DNA from 3 places in the Caldimonas hydrothermalis genome. Region 1 is predicted to be linked to each of the others. Evidence: predicted binding sites of a transcription regulator. Region 1 holds the regulator's gene; each other region holds the start of a gene.
What was found. The regulator FNR, encoded in region 1, switches genes on or off when oxygen is low (the NO sensors DNR and NnrR bind a similar motif). The targets are predictions, from matches to a motif close to TTGATNNNNATCAA.
Positions count from the first base shown of each region.

Region 2: AC1ECW_RS00145 (type IV pili methyl-accepting chemotaxis transducer N-terminal domain-containing protein) is a predicted target of FNR. The motif match lies at 4,214-4,227, and genes of this name have one in related genera.
Region 3: AC1ECW_RS02430 (universal stress protein) is a predicted target of FNR. The motif match lies at 3,732-3,745, and genes of this name have one in related genera.

Region 1 is NZ_JBWQXA010000012.1:38,005-44,521, forward strand. Features, by position in the region: gene icd (NADP-dependent isocitrate dehydrogenase) at 1-604, opposite strand, end outside; gene AC1ECW_RS14075 (sulfite exporter TauE/SafE family protein) at 744-1,424, opposite strand; gene hemN (oxygen-independent coproporphyrinogen III oxidase) at 1,427-2,833, opposite strand; gene fnr (fumarate/nitrate reduction transcriptional regulator Fnr) at 3,075-3,821, shown strand; gene AC1ECW_RS14090 (hypothetical protein) at 3,838-4,080, opposite strand; gene AC1ECW_RS14095 (hypothetical protein) at 4,125-4,418, opposite strand; gene ccoG (cytochrome c oxidase accessory protein CcoG) at 4,442-5,833, opposite strand; gene ccoP (cytochrome-c oxidase, cbb3-type subunit III) at 5,928-6,517, opposite strand, start outside.
Region 2 is NZ_JBWQXA010000001.1:32,089-38,605, reverse strand. Features, by position in the region: gene gudD (glucarate dehydratase) at 1-475, shown strand, start outside; gene AC1ECW_RS00170 (aldehyde dehydrogenase family protein) at 488-1,927, shown strand; gene AC1ECW_RS00165 (DUF3047 domain-containing protein) at 1,939-2,760, opposite strand; gene AC1ECW_RS00160 (tripartite tricarboxylate transporter substrate-binding protein) at 2,866-3,135, opposite strand; gene AC1ECW_RS00155 (SDR family oxidoreductase) at 3,225-3,929, shown strand; gene AC1ECW_RS00150 (hypothetical protein) at 4,000-4,152, shown strand; gene AC1ECW_RS00145 (type IV pili methyl-accepting chemotaxis transducer N-terminal domain-containing protein) at 4,262-6,145, shown strand; gene AC1ECW_RS00140 (response regulator) at 6,160-6,517, shown strand, end outside.
Region 3 is NZ_JBWQXA010000001.1:492,544-499,060, reverse strand. Features, by position in the region: gene AC1ECW_RS02445 (LysR family transcriptional regulator) at 1-898, shown strand, start outside; gene AC1ECW_RS02440 (CoA-acylating methylmalonate-semialdehyde dehydrogenase) at 895-2,412, opposite strand; gene AC1ECW_RS02435 (LysR family transcriptional regulator) at 2,538-3,464, shown strand; gene AC1ECW_RS02430 (universal stress protein) at 3,802-4,224, shown strand; gene AC1ECW_RS02425 (TetR/AcrR family transcriptional regulator) at 4,245-4,877, opposite strand; gene AC1ECW_RS02420 (fasciclin domain-containing protein) at 5,071-6,051, shown strand; gene AC1ECW_RS02415 (fasciclin domain-containing protein) at 6,086-6,517, shown strand, end outside.

The sequences.
Region 1 (6,517 bases):
CAGGCTTGATGCCGATGCCCGAGGTCTCGGGGAAGCGGATCTTCTTGACGCCCATCTCCTTTTGCAAGAAGGCGATCACTTTCTTGGCCTGCTCGGACTCGGCCGCCCATTCGATGCCGGCATAGATGTCCTCGGAGTTCTCGCGGAAGATCACCATGTCGGTTTTTTCGGGCTCCTTCAACGGCGAGGGCACCCCCTTGAAGTAGCGCACCGGGCGCAGGCAGACGTACAGGTCGAGCTCCTGGCGCAGCGCCACGTTGAGCGAACGGATGCCGCCGCCCACCGGGGTGGTCAGCGGGCCCTTGATCGAAACGACATAGTCCTTCAGGACCTGCAGGGTCTCCTCGGGCAGCCAGACGTCAGGCCCGTAGACCTTGGTGGACTTTTCGCCGGCGTAGATTTCCATCCAGTGGATCTTGCGCTTGCCGCCGTAGGCCTTGGCCACCGCCGCATCCACCACCTTGATCATCACGGGCGTGATATCGAAGCCGGTGCCATCGCCCTCGATGTAGGGAATGATGGGGTTGTCGGGCACGTTGAGCGAGAAGTCCTTGTTGACGGTGATCTTCTGCCCGCCCTCGGGCACCTTGATGTGCTGGTACATGTCGCAAGCTCCGCGCAAAACCGAATGGAAAACTCGGGGTGAGGGTGTGTTTTAGACGTTCGATTCTAAGCCAGCGCGTGCCTGGCCGACGGGGTGCGCCACCGGGCCGGCGCGGTGTCCAGGCGCCATTCGCACAGACTCATCGGCACACCGGTGCGCCAAAGCTCATCCACAGGCCATGCCCCAGCGCCCAGGCCGAGGTGGCGGCCAGGATCGCGCCGGCGGCACGCACCGCCCAGGTTCCCCGGACCGCCAAGGCTTGTCCGCGCAGGCGCTGCCAGGCCAGCGCCACGGCCTGCAGGCCCAACGCGGAACCCAGCGCGAAGGCCAGCATCACCGCGGCCCCTTCGGCCACGGAGGACCCAAGGGCCGCCACCATCAGGGCCGAGTACAGCAAGCCGCAGGGCAGCAGCACCCACAGCAGGCCGGCAGCCAGCGGAACGGCTGCGCCGTGCGCGAGCCACCCTCCCAGGCTGGCGTGGCGCAGGCGCTGCCAGACGCGATGGGCCAGAGCGTCGAGCCAATACGGCTGACGGCCCCGCCACAGCAGGGCCAGCCCCAGCGTGATCACCGCCACATGGAACATGGCCCAGAAGGGCTTGAGCACGCTGACCTGCGCAGCCCCCCACTGCAAGGCCTGCACCGCGCCGGCCGCCAGCGCGCCAGCCGCGCCATAGCCCAGCAGGCGCCCGGCCTGGAACGCCCACAGACGCGCTCCGGTGCGACCGATGGCCAGCGTGGCGGCACCGCACATCGCCGTGCAGTGCACGCTGCCGGCCAGGCCCATCAGCCAGGCGCTGAACAGCAAGGCGGAGTTCATCCTCAAATGATGCGTGAAAAGCGCTCGCGGCTGCGTTCGGCCTGCAGGTATTTGTCAAAGACCATCGCAATGCCGCGCACGACGTACCACCCGGCCGGTGACACGTGGAGGCCGTCGGCTTCGATGCGCAACAGCCCCTGTTCGGCCATCGGCTCGAGCTGGGCCAGCTCGGCGGCGAAATAGCGGCGGAAGTCGATCAGGTAGGACAGCTCGATCGACTCGAAGGCGACGTGGCCCTGGCACATCAGCGCCATGATGACCGCCCGGCGTACGAGGTCGTCGCGGGTGAGTGCCAGGCCGCGCGCCACCGGAAACTGGCCCTGGCGCAGGGCATCGTAGTACTCGGGCAGGGTTTTCGCATTCTGGCTGTAGTGGCTGCCCAGCCGGCCGATCGCCGACACGCCCAGGGCGATCAGGTCGGAATCGGGCTGGGTGCTGTAGCCCTGGAAATTGCGGTGCAGCCGGCCCTGGCGTTTGGCCACGGCGAGTGCATCGGTGTGCAGGGCAAAGTGATCCATGCCGATGTAGTCGTAGCCGGCCCGGGCAAAGCTCGCGATGGCCGCAGACAGCATGGCCAGCTTGTCCGCCGCACCGGGCAGCTCCGCGGCCTGGATGCGCCGCTGCGGCTTGAAGCGCGCCGGCAGGTGGGCATAGCCGTACAGTGCGATGCGGTCGGGGCGCAATTGGCCGATGAGCTCCAGCGTGCGGGCAAAGGAGGCCGCGGTCTGACGAGGCAGCCCGTAGATCAGGTCGGCGTTGACCGATTCGATGCCGAGCTCGCGCGCGCGCTCGATCAGCCCGGCGACGCTGTCGAAGGCCTGCACGCGATGCACCGCCTTCTGTACCTCGGGATCGAAATCCTGGACGCCCAGGCTGATGCGGTTGAAGCCGAGGGATACCAGGCGGGACAGCCGCTCAGGCGAGACGGTGCGGGGATCGACCTCGATGCTGTACTCTCCGCCGGGTACCAGCCGGAAGGCCGAGCGCAGGCTCTGCATCAGCCTTGCCAGCTCCTCGTCGCTGAGAAAGGTGGGCGTGCCCCCACCGAGGTGAAGCTGGCTGACCGGCTGCTCACGACCCAGGGCGTCGACATACAGCCCGATCTCGCGCTCCAGGGCATCGAGGTATTCGGCCGCCCGCTCGTGATGGCGGGTGATGATCTTGTTGCAGGCGCAGTAGTAGCACACCGACTCGCAAAACGGAATGTGCACGTACAAAGACAACGCCGCCCGCCGCCCGCCCAGGGGGCCCACCCCACCCGCCCGTTGGGCCAGGGCCTGCTCGAGCTGGGCCGGCCCGAAGGCTTCGACGAAGCGGTCGGCCGTGGGGTAGGAGGTGTAACGGGGCCCGGGAACGTCGAAACGTTGCAAGACGTCGGGGGAGATCGGCAGGGCGGGGTCGGGCGTCATGGCGGCACTGTGCCAGAGCCATCGGCGCGGGACTTGATCTTGCTCAAGTCCCTGCCGGGGGGGCTCCTGAACAATCGGTTGCATTGCCTGAGGAGCATCAATCATGTCGCTCGACACGACCCCCGACACCGGCCTGGCGCCCTTCTGGGCCCCCTCGGCCTGCGCCACCGCCCGGACTTCGCGACCTGCCGGCGGGAACATCCGGTCCCGAAGCGTGTCTGGGGACGCCCAGGGGTCCATAATGAACGTCAAGGAGAGGCCGACGCGCATGATCAAACTCGAAACCCTCAAGGTCGCCTGCTCGAGCTGCAATTTGCGCGAGCTGTGTCTGCCGGTGGGCCTGTCACGCCCCAACCTCGAGAAGCTGGATCACATGGTGGCCTCGCGCCGCAGCGTCAAGCGCGGCGAGGCTCTGTTCCATGCCGGCGACCCATTCCAGTCGCTGTATGCCGTGCGTACGGGCTTCTTCAAGACACGGGTGTCCTCGGAGGACGGGCGCGACCAGGTCACGGGCTTCCAGATGGCCGGGGAGCTGCTGGGGCTGGATGCCATCAGCCAGGACCGGCACACCTGCGACGCGGTGGCGCTGGAGGATTCGCAGGTCTGCGTGATCCCCTACCAGCAGCTCGAACATCTCTCACGTGAGTTCACGGAGTTGCAGAGTTCGTTCCACAAGATCATGAGCCGTGAGATCGTGCGCGACCATGGCGTGATGCTGCTGCTGGGCAGCATGCGCGCTGAGGAGCGGCTGGCGGCCTTCCTGCTCAACCTCACGCAGCGCCTGCAGGCGCGAGGCTTTTCACCCTCCTCGCTGATTCTGCGCATGACCCGCGAGGAGATCGGCAGTTACCTGGGCCTGAAGCTGGAGACGGTCAGCCGCACCTTCTCGAAGTTTCAGGAAGACGGCCTGCTGGAGGTCAAGCAGCGCCAGATCCGCATCCTGGACGAGGACGGTTTGCGCCGCCTCATCAACCACAGCACCTGCTGAGCCGCGCGCGCCGGGTTCAGGCGCCCTCGCGCCCTCGCTCCGGCGGGCGGGCCAGCATCTGCATCATCGCGCCGGCCACAATGAAGGCTGCCCAGAAGAAAAAGAAGGCCAGCGAATAGACCGCCGAGGCCGAGAGGTCGACCGGGGCGCCGCCGAACCAGTGCAGGTCCTGCGGATCGACCATCGCGAACACCACCATCTCGACGACGCCGGCCATCAGGAAGGCTGGCCAGAGGATGCTCATCCAGGACAGTTTCATCGCCCGCTCGCCTTGCCGGGGGAAAGAGTGCGCCACCGGCCGTCTCATTCGCCTCGGCCCGGCAGGGCCGAGACGGGCGTGGCGGTGTGGTTGCGTGCCTGGTGCGCGGGCATCAGCCTGAGGTCGCCCTGCCCGCCAGTGCCAGCGCCGGAAGCCGCGGTCGCGGCGGGCCCGCGCTGCAGCACCGGGTCGGGGTGCCCGATGGCCAGGATGATCGTGACGACACAGGCGGCTACGACGGCCAGCGGCCCGCCAACCACCAGCCACATCGTCGGTTCACGCCACCACGGCGCAGCCGGCGGCCGGGGGTCGGGATGCTTGGCAAGTGGTCGGCGCATGGGATTCTCCTCGGGTGGGCCACTCAACGCGGCACCAGGAACGTGGATCGCTCATTCACGCTGCGCTCGGGCTCGTCGCCCTGGGCCAGGCGATCGATGCGGAACTCGATCGGACTGGAGCGGCCGCGCAGCGGCTCGGCATGGTGCGGCGGCAACTGGACGCGCACGGCCAGCCAGCGCGCGGCCGCACTGTCCACCTCGATTTGCGGTTCGGAGACCACGCGCAGGCCTTCCAGGCCGGACACGCTGACCCGGTATCGCTGAGGCTGCTCGAGCGCGTTCATGATCTGCAGACGATAGACGTTTTCGATGTAGCCGTCCTCGACGATGCGCGCCAGCGCCCCGCGATCGCGGATCACGTCCACCTTGAAGGGGCTGCGCAGCACCAGGCTGCCGACGAAGGCGGCGCTGATGAGTGCGAGGATGGCGGTGTAGACGAGCACCCGCGGGCGCAGCACCCGCCTGAACATCTGGGCCCGCGTCCAGCCTTGGGCCATGCCGTTCTGGGTGGAGTAGCGGATCAGCCCACGCGGGTAGTTCATCTTGTCCATCACGCCGTTGCATACATCGATGCAGGCAGCGCAGCCGATGCACTCGTACTGCAGGCCCTTGCGGATGTCGATGCCGGTGGGGCAGACTTGAACGCACAGGGTGCAGTCGATGCAGTGGCCCAGTCCGAGCTGCTTCGGATCGGCCTTGCGGGGGCGCGAGCCACGCGGTTCGCCTCGGGCCTCATCGTAGGTGATGATCATGGTGTCCCGGTCGAACATCGCACTCTGGAAGCGCGCGTAGGGACACATGTACTTGCACACCTGCTCGCGCAGGTAGCCGGCATTGCCGTAGGTGGCCAAGCCGTAGAAAAGGATCCAGAACCATTCCCAGGGCCCCAGGCCCAGGCTGAGGACCGACGCGCCGAGCTCCCGGATCGGCGTGAAGTAGCCGACGAAGGTGAAGCCGGTCCACAGGCCGATGGCGATCCACACGGCCTGCTTGGCGGTCTTGCGCCAGAGCTTTTCGAGGGTCCATGGGCCCTGGTCGAGCCGCATGCGCGCGGTGCGGTCGCCCTCGATCCTGCGCTCCACCCACATGTAGATCTCGGTGTACACCGTCTGCGGGCAGGCATAGCCGCACCACAGTCGCCCGCCCACCGCCGTGAAGAGGAACAGCGCGTAGGCGCTGATGATCAGCAGCGCCGCGAGGTAGATGAAGTCCTGAGGGTACAGGACCAGTCCGAAGATGTAGAAGCGCCGTGCAGCCAGGTCGAAGAGCACCGCCTGTCGTTCGTTCCATTCCAGCCAGGGCAGCCCATAAAAGACGAGCTGGGTGATCCACACCAGCGCCCAGCGCCACGCGGCAAACCAGCCGTGGACGGCGCGGGCGTAGATCTTCTCCTGCTTCTGGTACAGCGACACCATCTGGCTGGCGGCGTCGCCGTCCTCGGGCGCGGGCTGGATCGGGATGACCCGTGATTCGGTGCTGCTCAAGGAAGGGAACCGTCGATGCGAGGGGTCAGCGGGATGAGGCGGCGCCGGTGCGTGACAGGCCCCAGACGTAAGCGGCCAGCACGTGAATCTGCGGCTCGGTGAGTTTGCCGGCATGCGGCGGCATCACATTGGTCTTGCCGTTGGTGATGATGTTCATGATGGCCTGCTCTCCCCAGCCGTGCAGCCAGATGCGGTCGGTGAGGTTGGGGGCCCCCATGGTGGGGTTGCCCTTGCCGTCGGCGCCGTGGCAGGCAGCGCACACGCCAAACTTGGCGCGGCCGAGCTGGGCGGCGATGGGGTCGTGCGGGCTGCCCGACAGGCTCATCACGTAGTGGGCCACGTTGCGCACGTTCTCGCCGCCGCCCACGGCCTGCCCCATCGGGGGCATCACCCCCGTGCGGCCCTGGGCGATGGTGGTCTTGATGGCCTCATGCGAGCCTCCCCACAGCCAGTCCCCATCGGTGAGGTTGGGGAAGCCCCGACTGCCGCGGGCGTCAGACCCGTGGCACTGGGCGCACCAGTTCACGTACAGGCGCTCGCCGATGCCCATGGCCTGCGGATCGGCCACAAGTGCCTCGGCCTCCTTGCCTTCGAACTGGGCATACACGGGCTCGA
Region 2 (6,517 bases), on a different contig from region 1:
CAACATGATTGCCACCGATTGGCGTCAGATGGTGCATGCGCTGGCCTTGCAATCCGTGGACATTCCGCTGGCCGATCCGCATTTCTGGACGCTGTCGGGCTCGGTGCGGGTGGCGCAGACCTGCCGTGACTGGGGACTGACCTGGGGCTCGCACTCCAACAACCACTTCGATGTGTCGTTGGCCATGTTCACGCACGTGGCCGCTGCCGCGCCGGGCCGGGTCACGGCCATCGACACCCATTGGATCTGGCAAGACGGCCAGCGTCTGACGAAAGAGCCGCTGTCCATCCGCAACGGATTCGTCCAAGTGCCGGACAGGCCGGGACTGGGCATCGAGCTGGACATGGCCGAGGTGGAAAAAGCACATCAGCTGTATCTGCGGCATGGCCTGGGCACCCGAGACGACTCGATCGCGATGCAGTACTTGATCCCCAACTGGGCTTTCGACCCCAAGCGGCCTTGTCTGGTCCGCTGAACGAGACACACCATGTTCAAAAACCTGATCAATGGCCAATGGGTGGAGGGGCCTGGCGCCATTCGCAACATCAACCCCTCCGACACGCGCGATGTGATCGGCGAGTACGCTCAGGCCGATGCTGCGCAGGCGCGACAGGCCATTGCCGCAGCGCATGCCGCGTTCCCGGCTTGGTCGCTGAGCACACCGCAGCAGCGCTTCGACATCCTCGATGCGGTGGGCACGGAAATCCTGGCGCGGCGCGCCGAGCTGGGCGATTTGCTGGCCCGCGAGGAGGGCAAGACCTTGCCGGAAGCCGTTGGTGAGGTGGTGCGCGCCGGCAACATCTTCAAGTACTTTGCCGGCGAGGCCTTGCGCTGCGCGGGCGAGGTGCTGCCCTCGGTGCGTCCGGGGGTGGGGGTGGAGGTGACACGCGAGCCGCTGGGTGTGGTGGGTTTGATCACGCCCTGGAACTTCCCGATCGCCATTCCGGCCTGGAAAGTGGCGCCAGCGCTGGCGTATGGCAACACGGTGGTGCTCAAGCCGGCCGAACTCGTGCCGGGCTCGGCCTGGGCGCTGGCCGACATTGTCCAACGCGCCGGGCTGCCAGCCGGCGTGTTCAACCTCGTGATGGGCCGCGGCCGCGAGGTGGGTCAAGTGCTGCTGGACGATGCGCGCGTGGCGGCGGTCAGCTTCACCGGCTCGGTGGCCACCGGGCGTCAGGTGGCACAGGCTTGCGTGGCGCGAGGTGCGAAGTTCCAACTCGAGATGGGCGGCAAAAACCCCTTCGTGGTTCTGGACGATGCCGACATGGACGTGGCCGTCAGTTGCGCCATCAACAGCGGCTTTTTCTCCACCGGTCAGCGCTGCACGGCGTCTTCGCGCGTGATCGTCACCGAGGGGATCCACGACCGTTTCGTGGCCTCAATGATCGAGCGCATGCGGTGCCTGAAGGTGGACGATGCCCGCAAGCCGGGCACCGACATCGGCCCGGTGGTCGACGAGCGCCAGCTCGCCCAGGACCTCGAATACATCGCCATCGGCCAACGAGAAGGTGCGACGCTGGCCGCAGGGGGGCAACGCATCGACTGCAACGCCGACGGCGCGCCCGGCTACTACCTCACCCCGGCGCTGTTCACGCACACCACGCCGACCATGCGCATCAATACCGAGGAGATCTTCGGCCCGGTGGTCAGCGTGATTCGCGCCAGGGATTACGAGGAGGCTTTGCACTTGGCCAATGACACGCCCTTCGGCCTGAGTGCGGGCATTGCGACCACGAGTTTGAAGCACGCCACGCATTTCAAGCGTCATGCCCAGGCGGGCATGGTGATGGTGAACCTGCCCACCGCGGGCGTGGACTATCACGTGCCCTTTGGCGGGCGCAAAGCCTCGAGCTATGGGCCGCGCGAGCAAGGCCGCTATGCCGCCGAGTTCTACACGACGGTCAAAACCGCATACACGCTGTCATAGCGCAGCGCTTCTCAAGACCGTGTGAGCGAGATGTCGCCATACCAGGCGGTGAGCGCGATGTCCAGGTCGTCGCTGTCGGTGAGCACGCCCACGCTGCGCACCGGGCCGGGGTCTTCGCCGAAAACCCGACGGAAGTCGGCCACCACATCGCGCTCGTGCAAGCGCCAGCGTCCGGCCGGCTGCGTGCCGCTGTCGACGACGAGGTAGCGGATGCGTCCACTGCGGGCGTACTGGACCACCGTTTCGCGGGGCGCCCGGCCGTCCCAGACGTACATCAGGCTGGCATAGGGCAAGCGCTGACCGGTGAAAGCCTCGACCTGCTCGTAGAAGATCAGGTCGCGCAGCGACAGCCGCCGCAGGTCTCCATCGAAGGCCAGGATCACGCGCGCGGGCGCATCGTCGATGCGTGGATCGGTCACGGTCAGGCGAGGATCCACGTCGTCGACCCTCCAGGAAAAGCGCAGCCGGCCGGCGTGCAGCGGATCGATGTCTACCGGGCAGCGCAGGCCGGTGGCCGCGCCGAGGGAGTCGGCCCGCAGCACGGTGCGGCCGTCGTGCGCTTCGGTGCCGTAACGGGTCGGGCGCTTGTCTCGGCGCAAGACGTAGGGTTCCCAGCCCCTTGGCAGCCGGCCGTCGGGTGCCGAGGCCGAGAAGGGCGCCACTTGAGCGGGCGCGGCGGCCTCATCGGGCCCTGGGCCCTTGCGTTGCGCACAGCCGACCAGCGCTGCACAGGCCAGCACCGTTCGACTGAGCCAGCGGCGCCGCCCGGGATCGGGCAGGTCGCTGTTTGCGAGGGCGTCGGCAGTCGTCTGGAGGCGAACCGGTTCTTGCATGGGCGGGATGGGACCGAGAGACTTTCGATACTCCTATCCTCGCATGAAGTGTTCATGACGGTGCCTCGGCGCGGCGGCGGGCGGGCCGCCGCATCGTGGGGGGATTCAATCGAGCTTCACTTGAGCTTTCTGCACCAGCCGGGCGTAGCGCGCCTGCTCGGTTTTGAAGAACTGCAGTGCGGCCTCGGGTGAGGTGGGGTGGATGATGTTTTCCTGGCGGGCCATCGCGGCCTTGACCTCGGGGTCGGCAAAGGCAGCCACGACGGCGGCGTGGATGCGCTGCACCTGGGCCGCTGGCAGCCCGGCCGGGGCCACCACGGCGAACCAGCCGCCCACGTCCACGTCCGGGAAGCCCTGTTCGGCAAGGGTGGGCAGCTCGGGCGGTGCGCCCGCTGCGAACCGGCGCGCTGACAGGCTCTAACATGCCAGCCCGCATGTGCATCGAAACACAGGAGTGCTTCCCCATGGACTTCAGCCAACAGACCGTCCTCGTCACCGGCGCGGCCGGCAATCTCGGCCGCGCCGTGGCCCGGGCGTTTGCACAGCGCGGCGCCCGCCTGGTGCTGCTCGATCGTGAGCCTGCGGCCCTGCAGCGGGCCTACGGGGCCGACGACGCCACCCGCCTGACGCTTGCGGCCGACCTGCTCGATCCGTCGCAGGTGGAGGCGGCCGTGCAGCAGGCCTTGCAGCGTTTCGGCCGTCTGGACGTGCTGTGCAACATCGCCGGCGGCTTCCGCATGGGGCAGGCCGTGCATGAAACCTCGGATGCGACCTGGGATTTCCTGCTCGACCTCAATGCCCGCACGGTGGTACACACGGCGCGCGCGGTGGTGCCGCACATGCTGGCCGCAAGGGCGGGCAAGGTGATCCAGGTGGCAGCGGCCAGTGCCACCCAGGGCCGCGCGCAGATGGGGGCCTACTGCGCCTCCAAGAGCGCCGTGGTGCGTCTGACCGAGGCGATGGCGATGGAACTGCGTGAGCACGGCATCAATGTCAACTGCGTGATGCCCACGATCATCGACACGCCGGAGAACCGGGCCGCGATGCCCGACGCCGACCCTTCCCGCTGGGTGGCCCCGCAGGATCTGGCCGAGGTCATCGTTTTCCTGGCCTCGCCGGCGGCACGCGCCTTGCACGGGGCCGCGCTGCCCGTCAACGGCTTGAGCTGAGCGCGCCGGCCGCAGGCGATGACCTCACAGGTCATGGGCATGCGGCGATCGCGCGGATAAGCTGGCGGCCATGACACGCAACCCTTCCTCGGCGGGTGGCGAGACAGGCCGCGCGCGCACCGACGTGGGCGCCTTGCTGCGCCACTGGCGCCAGCAGCGCCACCTGTCGCAACTGGACCTGGCCCTGGAAACCTTCTTCCCGGCCCTTCTTCCCGGCCGATGAGGCCACCGCGCGTGTGCTGCGCGAGCAGATGGCGGCCGCACCCGGCTGAGCTCTTGAGGACTTGACGCGGATCAAGCCAGGCGGCCGGCTTGCGGCCTAGAGTGGCCGCATGAGACGCCATCCGGGGACGCTGTGGGCCAAACTGGCCCTGTTGTGCACGGCCTTCTTGCTGGCCGCGCTGACCTCGATCGGCCTGACGCTGTGGATCACCTGGCAGATCGAGGGGGGGGCGGCCGCGGTCAATGAGGCCGGCCGGCTGCGCATGAAGAGCTACCAGCTCGCGCTCGAGGTCGAGCGCCGGGCCGACCCGGCCGTGATCGAGGAACGGCTGCGCCGATTCGACCAGGGCCTGGAGCTGTTGCTCACCGGCGACCCCTCCCGCCCGCTCTTCGTACCCTGGAACGAGGCCACCCGCAGCCGGTTCGACGCCGTGCGCAGCCAGTGGCGCAGCCTGCGCGAGCGCTGGCAGGGCGCTGTACCGTCGGCCGCCTCTGGCGACGTCGAACGCTTCGTGGGGGCCATCGATGATTTTGTCGGCGCCATCGAGCAGCAATTGTCCTTGTGGACGGCCATCTTGCACGCCGTGCAACTGGGCATCCTTGCACTGGCCATCGCGGTGGGGGTGGCTTTGCTGTATGCCGGCCACCTGTTCGTGATCCATCCGCTCAACCGCCTGCAGCGCGGCCTGCAGCGCGTGCAGGCGCAGGACTTTGCTGCGCGGGTCGAGGAAGGATCGAGCGAGGAGTTCGATCAGCTCGCCCGCGGCTTCAACCGCATGGCGCAGACGCTGCAGGCGCTCTATGCCAACCTGGAAGGACGGGTGGCCGAGAAGACCGCCCGGCTGGAACAGCAGCGCGAGCGCCTGGCCGCACTGTACGAGACCAGCGCGCTCTTGGCCGAGGCCGCCACGCTGGATGAGCTGGCCCAGGGGTTTGCGCGCCAGGTGCGGCGCCTGGCGCGGGCCGACGCGGTGGCCGTGCGCTGGTCCGACGAGGCCAACCAGCGCTATCTGCTGCTGGCCGGCGACGGCCTGCCCCAGTTCATGAGCGAGCACGAGCAGTGCGTGCAGACCGGCAGTTGCCACTGCGGCCAGGCCGTGGACGGCGCGAGCACCCGGGTCATTCCGATCGTCTCGTCCCGACCCTCCGGACGGGATCTGTGCGCGCAGGCTGGCTACCAGACCCTGGTGTCGGTGCCGGTGCGGCTGCAGCACCGGCTGCTGGGGGAGGTGGATCTCTTCTTCCGCAGCGACACCGCACTGGGCGAGGACGAACGATCCCTGCTCGAGGCCCTGGCGGCCCATCTGGCCGGGGCCATGGAGGGCCTGCGCGCCGAGGCGCTGGGCAAAGAGGCCGCGGTGGCCCAGGAGCGCAGCCTGCTGGCGCAGGAGTTGCATGACTCCATCGCCCAGTCGCTGGCCTTTCTGAAGATCCAGGTGCAGCTGCTGCGCGAGGCCCTGCGCCGCGCCGATCCCGACGCGGTGGAGCGGGTGCTGGGCGAGCTCGATGCCGGCGTGCGCGAGAGCTACAACGACGTGCGCGAACTGCTGCTGCACTTCCGCACCCGCGCCAGCGGCGAGGACATCGAGCCGGCGCTGCGCGCGACGCTGCAGAAGTTCGAGTTGCAAAGCGGGATGCGGGCGCACCTGTCGATGCATGGCCATGGCCTGCCGCTCGATCCGGACGTGCAGATCCAGGTCCTGCACGTGGTGCAGGAAGCCTTGTCCAATGTGCGCAAGCATGCACAGGCCCGCGAAGTCTGGGTGGACGTGCAGCAGACCCCGGTGTGGCGCTTCGAGGTGCGCGACGACGGCGTGGGCTTCGATGCCGCTGCAGCCCCCCCCGACGAAACCCATGTGGGCCTGCGCATCATGCGCGAGCGCGCGGCCCGCATCGGCGCGTCGGTGCACATCGACACCCAGCCCGGCCACGGCACCCGCGTGGTCCTGACCCTGCCCGGTCCGGCCGTGCCGGCCCAAGCGCTGGCCGCCTGAACCCACCCCTGCCCATGCCTGCTGCTCCTGCCCGCATCCGCCTGCTGGTCGTCGATGACCACACCCTGTTTCGCCGCGGCATCGTGGCCCTGTTGGGCCTGGAGCCGCGGCTGCAGGTGGTGGGCGAAGCCGGCGATGCCGGGCAGGCCCAGCGCCAAGCACGCGAACTGCAGCCCGACCTCATCCTGCTGGACAACCACCTGCCCGGGGTGAACGGTGTGGATGCGCTGGCCGGCCTGCGTGAGGTGGCACCGCGTGCGAAGGTGCTGATGCTCACCGTCAGCGAGGACGAGCAGGACCTCGCCGCGGCGCTGAAGGCCGGTGCACGCGGCTATGTGCTCAAGACCATCGACGGCCCGGACCTGGTGCGGG
Region 3 (6,517 bases), on a different contig from region 1:
GAGCGTGACCGAGGCGGCGCACGCGTTGCACCTGGCCCAGCCCACGGTGTCCACGCAACTGGCCAAGCTCTCAGAGGCTCTGGGCGTGCAGCCTTTCGAGCAGATCGGCAAGCGCCTGTACCTCACCGACGTGGGCGAGGAATTGCTGGCCAGCACGCGCGAGCTCTTCGATGTGCTCGACCGGCTGGAGATGCGCCTGGCCCAGCGCGCCGGGCTGTCCATCGGCCGCTTGCGGCTGGGCGTGGTCACGACGGCCAAGTACCTGGTGCCGGCCTTGCTGGGCCCGTTCTGCAAGGCGCATCCGCAGGTGGAGGTGGAGTTGCAGGTGGGCAACCGGGCCGACATCCGCCAGCGCTTGCAGGCCAACCTCGACGACCTCTACGTGTTCAGCCATCCGCCCCGTGAACTGGACATCGAGGCGCAGTGGCTCACCGACAACCCGCTGGTGGTGATCGCCCCGCAGGACCACCCGCTGGCCCGCCGTCGCCGGCTGCGCTGGACGGATCTCGCTGGCGAGCGGCTGCTGATGCGCGAACCCGGTTCGGGCACGCGCCATGCCATCGAAAGGCATCTGGCCCAGCAAGGCTGGACGCTGGGCCGCACGCTCACGATCGCCAGCAACGAAGCGATCAAGGAAGCCGTGCTCTCGGGCCTGGGCCTGGCCATCCTGAGCCGGCACGCGCTCACCCACATGGCACCGGGCAACCTGGTGGAGCTGCCGGTCCAGGGTTTTCCGATCCCGAACAGTTGGTACTTGGTCACCCCCAGGGGCAAGCAGTCGTCGCCGATCGCGCTGGCCTTCCGCGAGCATTTGCTGAGCGCGCTTGCGCCCAAGCCTGCCGGGCGCTCGTCGCTGAGCGCCGAAGAAAGGTGCACGAGGCCCAGCCGGCGGGTTTAGCGTGCCGTGGGCATCACGAATTCGGCCCCCTTGGGCGTGCTCTCGGGCCAGCGCTGCATCACCGACTTCTGCCGGGTGTAGAAGCGCACGCCCTCCTCGCCGTACGCATGCATGTCGCCAAAGAGCGAGCGCTTCCAGCCCCCGAAGCCATGCCAGGCCATCGGCACGGGGATCGGCACGTTGATGCCCACCATGCCCACCTCGATGCGTTGGGCGAACTCGCGGGCGACATGGCCATCGCGGGTGAAGCAGGCCACACCGTTGCCGTATTCATGGGCATTGACCAGGGCCACCGCCTGCGCGAAGTCCTTCACGCGCACGCAGCACAGCACCGGGCCGAAGATCTCCTCGCGGTAGATCTTCATCTGCGGGGTCACCCGGTCGAACAGCGTGCCGCCCAGCCAGAAGCCGTTTTCGTGGCCACTCACCGTGTAGCCGCGGCCATCCACCACGAGCTGCGCGCCCTCGCGCACGCCGTGGGCGATGTAACCCTCGATGCGCTCGAGCGCCTGCTTCGTGACGATGGGGCCCATCTCGGCATCGAGCTCCATGCCGTTCTTGATCTTGAGTTGCTTCGTGCGCTCGGCCAGCCGGGGCACGATCCGGTCGCCCACCTCGCCGACCAGCACCGCCACCGAAATCGCCATGCAGCGCTCGCCCGCCGAGCCGTAAGCCGCGCCGATCAGGGCGTCCACCGCCTGGTCGAGGTCCGCGTCGGGCATCACCACCATGTGGTTCTTGGCGCCGCCCAGCGCCTGCACGCGCTTGCCGTGGCGGGCGCATGTCTCGTAGATGTACTGCGCAATGGGCGTGGAGCCCACGAAGCTCAGTGCCTTCACGTCCGGATGCGCCAGCAGCGCATCGACCGCCACCTTGTCGCCTTGCACCACGTTGAACACGCCGTCGGGCAGACCGGCCTGCCGGAGCAGTTCGGCCATGAAGAGCGAGGGCGAGGGGTCGCGCTCGCTGGGCTTGAGCACGAAGCTGTTGCCGCAGGCGATCGCCACCGGGAACATCCAGCACGGCACCATGCAGGGGAAGTTGAACGGCGTGATGCCCGCCACCACGCCCAGGGGCTGGCGCATGGTCCAGTTGTCGATGCCGGTGGACACCTGCTCGGTGTAATCGCCCTTGAGCAGTTGCGGGATGCCGCAGGCGAATTCGACGATCTCGATGCCGCGCGTGACCTCGCCCTGCGCGTCGGTGAACACCTTGCCGTGCTCGGCGGTGATCATCGCGGCCAGCGTGTCGCGGTGCTGGTTGAGCAGTTCGAGGAACTTGAACAGCACGCGCGCACGGCGGATCGGCGGGGTGGCCGCCCAGCCGGGGAAGGCCGCCTGCGCTGCGGCCACCGCGGCGTTCACGTCCTCGGGGCCGGCCAGCACCACCTCGCGCGCCACCGTGCCCGAGGCCGGGTGGTAGACGCTCTGGGTGCGGCCGCTCGTGCCGGGCGTGAGACGGCCGGCGATCCAGTGGGCCACGGTGGTGGAAAGTTGCAGGTCGGGGGCGCCCATGTCGTTCTCCTGAAGGGTCGGCGATGCACCCAGTCTAGGCCGCCACTGCGGGCCTTCCAAGCGCTGGCGGCTGACCACATTGTTCATTAGCATGAACAATCACCACCAACACCGTGAGATCAATCATGCTGGGCGAGCGCATCGAGGCCCTGTGGGGCCATGTCCATGCCCTGGGCGAACTGGCCGAGCAGGGCAGCTACACCGCGGCTGCGCGCCGCCTGGGCATCTCCAAGGCGGCGATGAGCCAGCGCATTGCCGAACTCGAGCGGGCCGCCGGCGTGCCGCTGGTGCAGCGCACCACGCGCTCGGTGCGCCTGACCGAGGCGGGCCAGCAGCTCGTGGATGCCACGCGCGAGGCCTATGCGCAGATCGAGCGCGGCTTTGCCAACGTGCGCGACCTGGCCGGTGCCCCGCGCGGCCTGGTGCGCCTGAGTGCGCCGGTGGCGCTGGGGCGCCAGCAGATCGTGCCGCGGCTGCCCGAGTTCCTGCGCCGCCATCCGCAGGTGCGCATCGAGATGGACCTCTCCGACCGCCTGGTCTCGCTGGCTCAGGAAGGCTTCGACCTGGCGGTGCGCCACACCGCCGCTCCCCCCGACACCCATGTGGCCTGGACCCTGTGCGAGACACGCTCCTGGCTGGTGGCCAGCCGGGCCTACCTGCGCCGGCGCGGCACACCCGCTCATCCGCAGGACCTGGTCGCGCACGACTGCCTGGCCTATCCCCGCCCGGGCGAGACGACCACCTGGTCGTTCGAATCGGCCGACGGCCAGCGCGTGACTGTGCCGGTGCGGGGGGCCTTCGCGGCCAACAACAGCGAGGTGCTGCGCGAGGCGGTGCTGGGCGGGTTGGGCCTGGCGGTGCTGCCCGACTTCAGCGCCCAGGCTGCGCTGCGCGGTGGCCGCCTCGTGGCCGTGCTGCCGCGCTGGCGGCCGGTGGGGGCCTTTGGCGAGCGGCTCTATGCGATCCGTCCTTACAGCCCGGTGGTGCCGCGCGCCGTGCAGGCCCTGGTGGCCTACCTGCGCGACACCCTGGCCGCAGGCTTTGCGCCTTGACCATCGCCAAGGCCGGCCGCGGCCCGGGCGGAGCTTGGCGAAAAAAACGCCCACCGCGAGGGTGGGCGAGGAAGTCCTGTGAAGGACGTCGTTGGGAGACTGTGATACTGGCCCGCCGTGCGACACCTCGAGGGCGCCTGTGCGGCGGCGGCGACTTCTTGGTGTCAGCCCCGTGTGACAGCACCCAGCCACTGTACCGCCTCTGTCGTGAGGCCCCCATCCCTCAGAAGGGGGAAGCAGGGGGGCAACGGCAAGCTGCGTATGATCTTGATGCCCATCAAGTCCGCCCCGTCGCGGTGATGAGAAGCTTGCAACATTCCCTCTCAGGAGCGTTTCGATGAAGATCCTCGTTGCCGTCGACGGCAGTGCCTACACCAAGCGCATGCTGGGCTATCTGGCTGCGCACGACGAACTGTTCGGCGGCGGGCACGATTACACCGTGCTGACCGCCGTGCCGGCCGTGCCCCCGCGCGCGGCAGCGGTGATCGACAAGGAGACGCTGGCCGAGTACTACGCCGACGAGGCCGAGAAGGTGCTCAAGCCGGTGCGCACCTTCTTCGACAAGCAGGGCCTGAAGGCCAAGACCCTGCACAAGGTCGGCCATCCCGGTGAGGTCATCGCCAAGATGGCGGGCGCTGGCAAGTTCGACCTGGTGGTCATGGGCTCGCACGGCCACGGCACGCTGGGCAACCTCGTGATGGGCTCGGTGGCGACCTACGTGATCGCCCATTGCAAGACGCCGGTGATGCTGGTGCGCTGAGGCCCAGCGCCCGGCCGGGTTCAGTGCTCCGCGGCGTTGGCCGGCGCCGGTCCGCGCAGACCGTCGAAGCAGGTCGACAGCAGGTAGTCGATGATTTGCGCGTCGCTGTGCTGGCCGCCGGCCTTCAGGAAGCCCAGCACCGGATCGCAGGCACGCGCAAACAGGGTGTAGAGCACCACCTCGGGCGGCAGGGCCGGGTTGATCTGGCCATCGGCCTGCGCCGCGACGATCCAGGCCCCCAGCCGGTCGCTCAGCGCGATCAGCCGGTCCATGTAGCCACGGTGGGCGATCAGGGCTTGGCGCAGGCTGGAGTTCTGCGAGGGCAGCGAAGGCATCTCGCCGGCCAGTTGCACCTCCATCGTCCAGCGGGCGGTGGCGCGCAGCTTGTCGATGGGCGCAAGCCCCGCGTCCGCATCCAGCGGCGCGGTGAAGTCCAGCGCCCGTTGCAGCACGCGGATCATCGCCGCGGCCGCCAGTTCTTCCTTGGAGGTGAAGTGCTTGTACAGGCTCGCCTTGGCGATGCCCACATCGGCGGCGACCTCGTCCACCGTCATCACCTCGAAGCCCTTTTCCGCCAGCAGACGGTTGACCGACGAGACGATGGCGTCCTCGCGAGCGCGAAGCACCTGTTCCTTGAACGACATGCGGGCCATAGGCTGCATTGTAGACCTCCCGGCGACGAGACATACCCGATCGTCAAACTTTAACTGATCGGTCGTATGACAAACTAAGAAGTTGAAATTATGAACTGACGAGTTATATTTCCTGCTCGGCGACCGAAGCGTGTGCCCGATGACTTCGGACCCGGCGGGAGGGGCGTTTCTGGATTCCTTTCAGGAGAACCCCATGACTCGATGGCTCAAGTACCTGGTGGCGGCCGCGTCGGTCGCCTTCCTTGCCGCCTGCGGAGGCGGTGACGATGACGAGGACACCACGGCGGCGCCCAGCATTGTCGAGGTCGCCCAGAGCGATGCGAATTTCAGCACCCTGGTGGCCGCGGTGGTCAAGGCCGACTTGGTGGGCACACTCTCGGGCGACACCCAGCTCACCGTCTTTGCGCCCACCAATGCGGCCTTCGACGCGGCGGCCCGCGCCATCGGCCTGGCCGACGGTGCGGCGCTGGTGAACGCCCTGCCGGCCGATGCCCTGGTGAAGATCCTCACCTACCACGTGGTGGCCGGGGACAACCCGTCCACCGCCCTGACGGCCGGCTCTTTGAACACGCTCTACACCTTCGAAGGCAGTCCCGCCGCGCTGGACCTGAGCCTCACCGGCGGCGTGAGGCTCACCGACGAACTCGGGACCACGGCCACCGTCACCACCGCCGACCTCGACGCCCGCAATGGTGTGGTGCACGTCATCGACAAGGTGTTGGTGCCCCCCGGCGTGCTGAACCTCGTGCAGATGGCCCAGCTCAACCCGGCTTTCTCGGTGCTGGTGGAAGCCGTGGTGGAAGCCGGCCTGGTGGACACGCTGTCGGGCGCCGGGCCCTTCACGGTGTTCGCTCCCACGAACGATGCCTTCACGGCGGCCCTCGACGAACTCGACCTCACGAAGGACGAGCTGCTGGCCTCGCCCGATCTGGCGGCCATCCTGACCTATCACGTGGTGGGCGACGAGGTGCGCGCGGCCGAGGTGGCGGCCCTCGTGAGCAGCGGGCCGGCCGATGTGGTGACGCTCCAGGGCGACACCTTCCGCGTGGGCACCGACCTTCTCATCACCGACGGCCGCTCGCGCACCGCCAACCTCGTGGCCACCGACGTGGTGGCGAGCAACGGGGTGATCCATGTCATCGACCGCGTGCTGCTGCCGCCGGTGGCGCCCTGAATCTCCAACCCTCATCCCTCCAAGGAGTATTGCCATGAAGAAGCTGCTGATCGCCACCGCCCTGGGCTTGGGTCTGAGCGCCTCGGCCTGGGCCAAGGACATCGTCGACACCGCGATTGCGGCCGGCTCGTTCAAGACCCTGGTGGCCGCCGTGCAGGCCGCTGGCCTGGTCGAGACGCTCAAGGGCCCGGGGCCGTTCACGGTGTTCGCCCCCACCGACGAGGCCTTCGCGAAGATCCCCAAAGCCCAGCTCGATGCGCTGCTGGCCGACAAGGCCAAGCTGACCGCGGTGCTGACCTACCACGTCGTGCCCGGCAGAGTCATGGCCGCGGACGTCAAGGCCGGCAAGGTCAAGACCGTGCAGGGCCAGGAACTGACTCTCGGTACGACCGGCGGTGTGACGGTGAACAATGCCCGCGTGACGGCCACGGACGTGACCGCGAGCAATGGGGTGATCCATGTGATC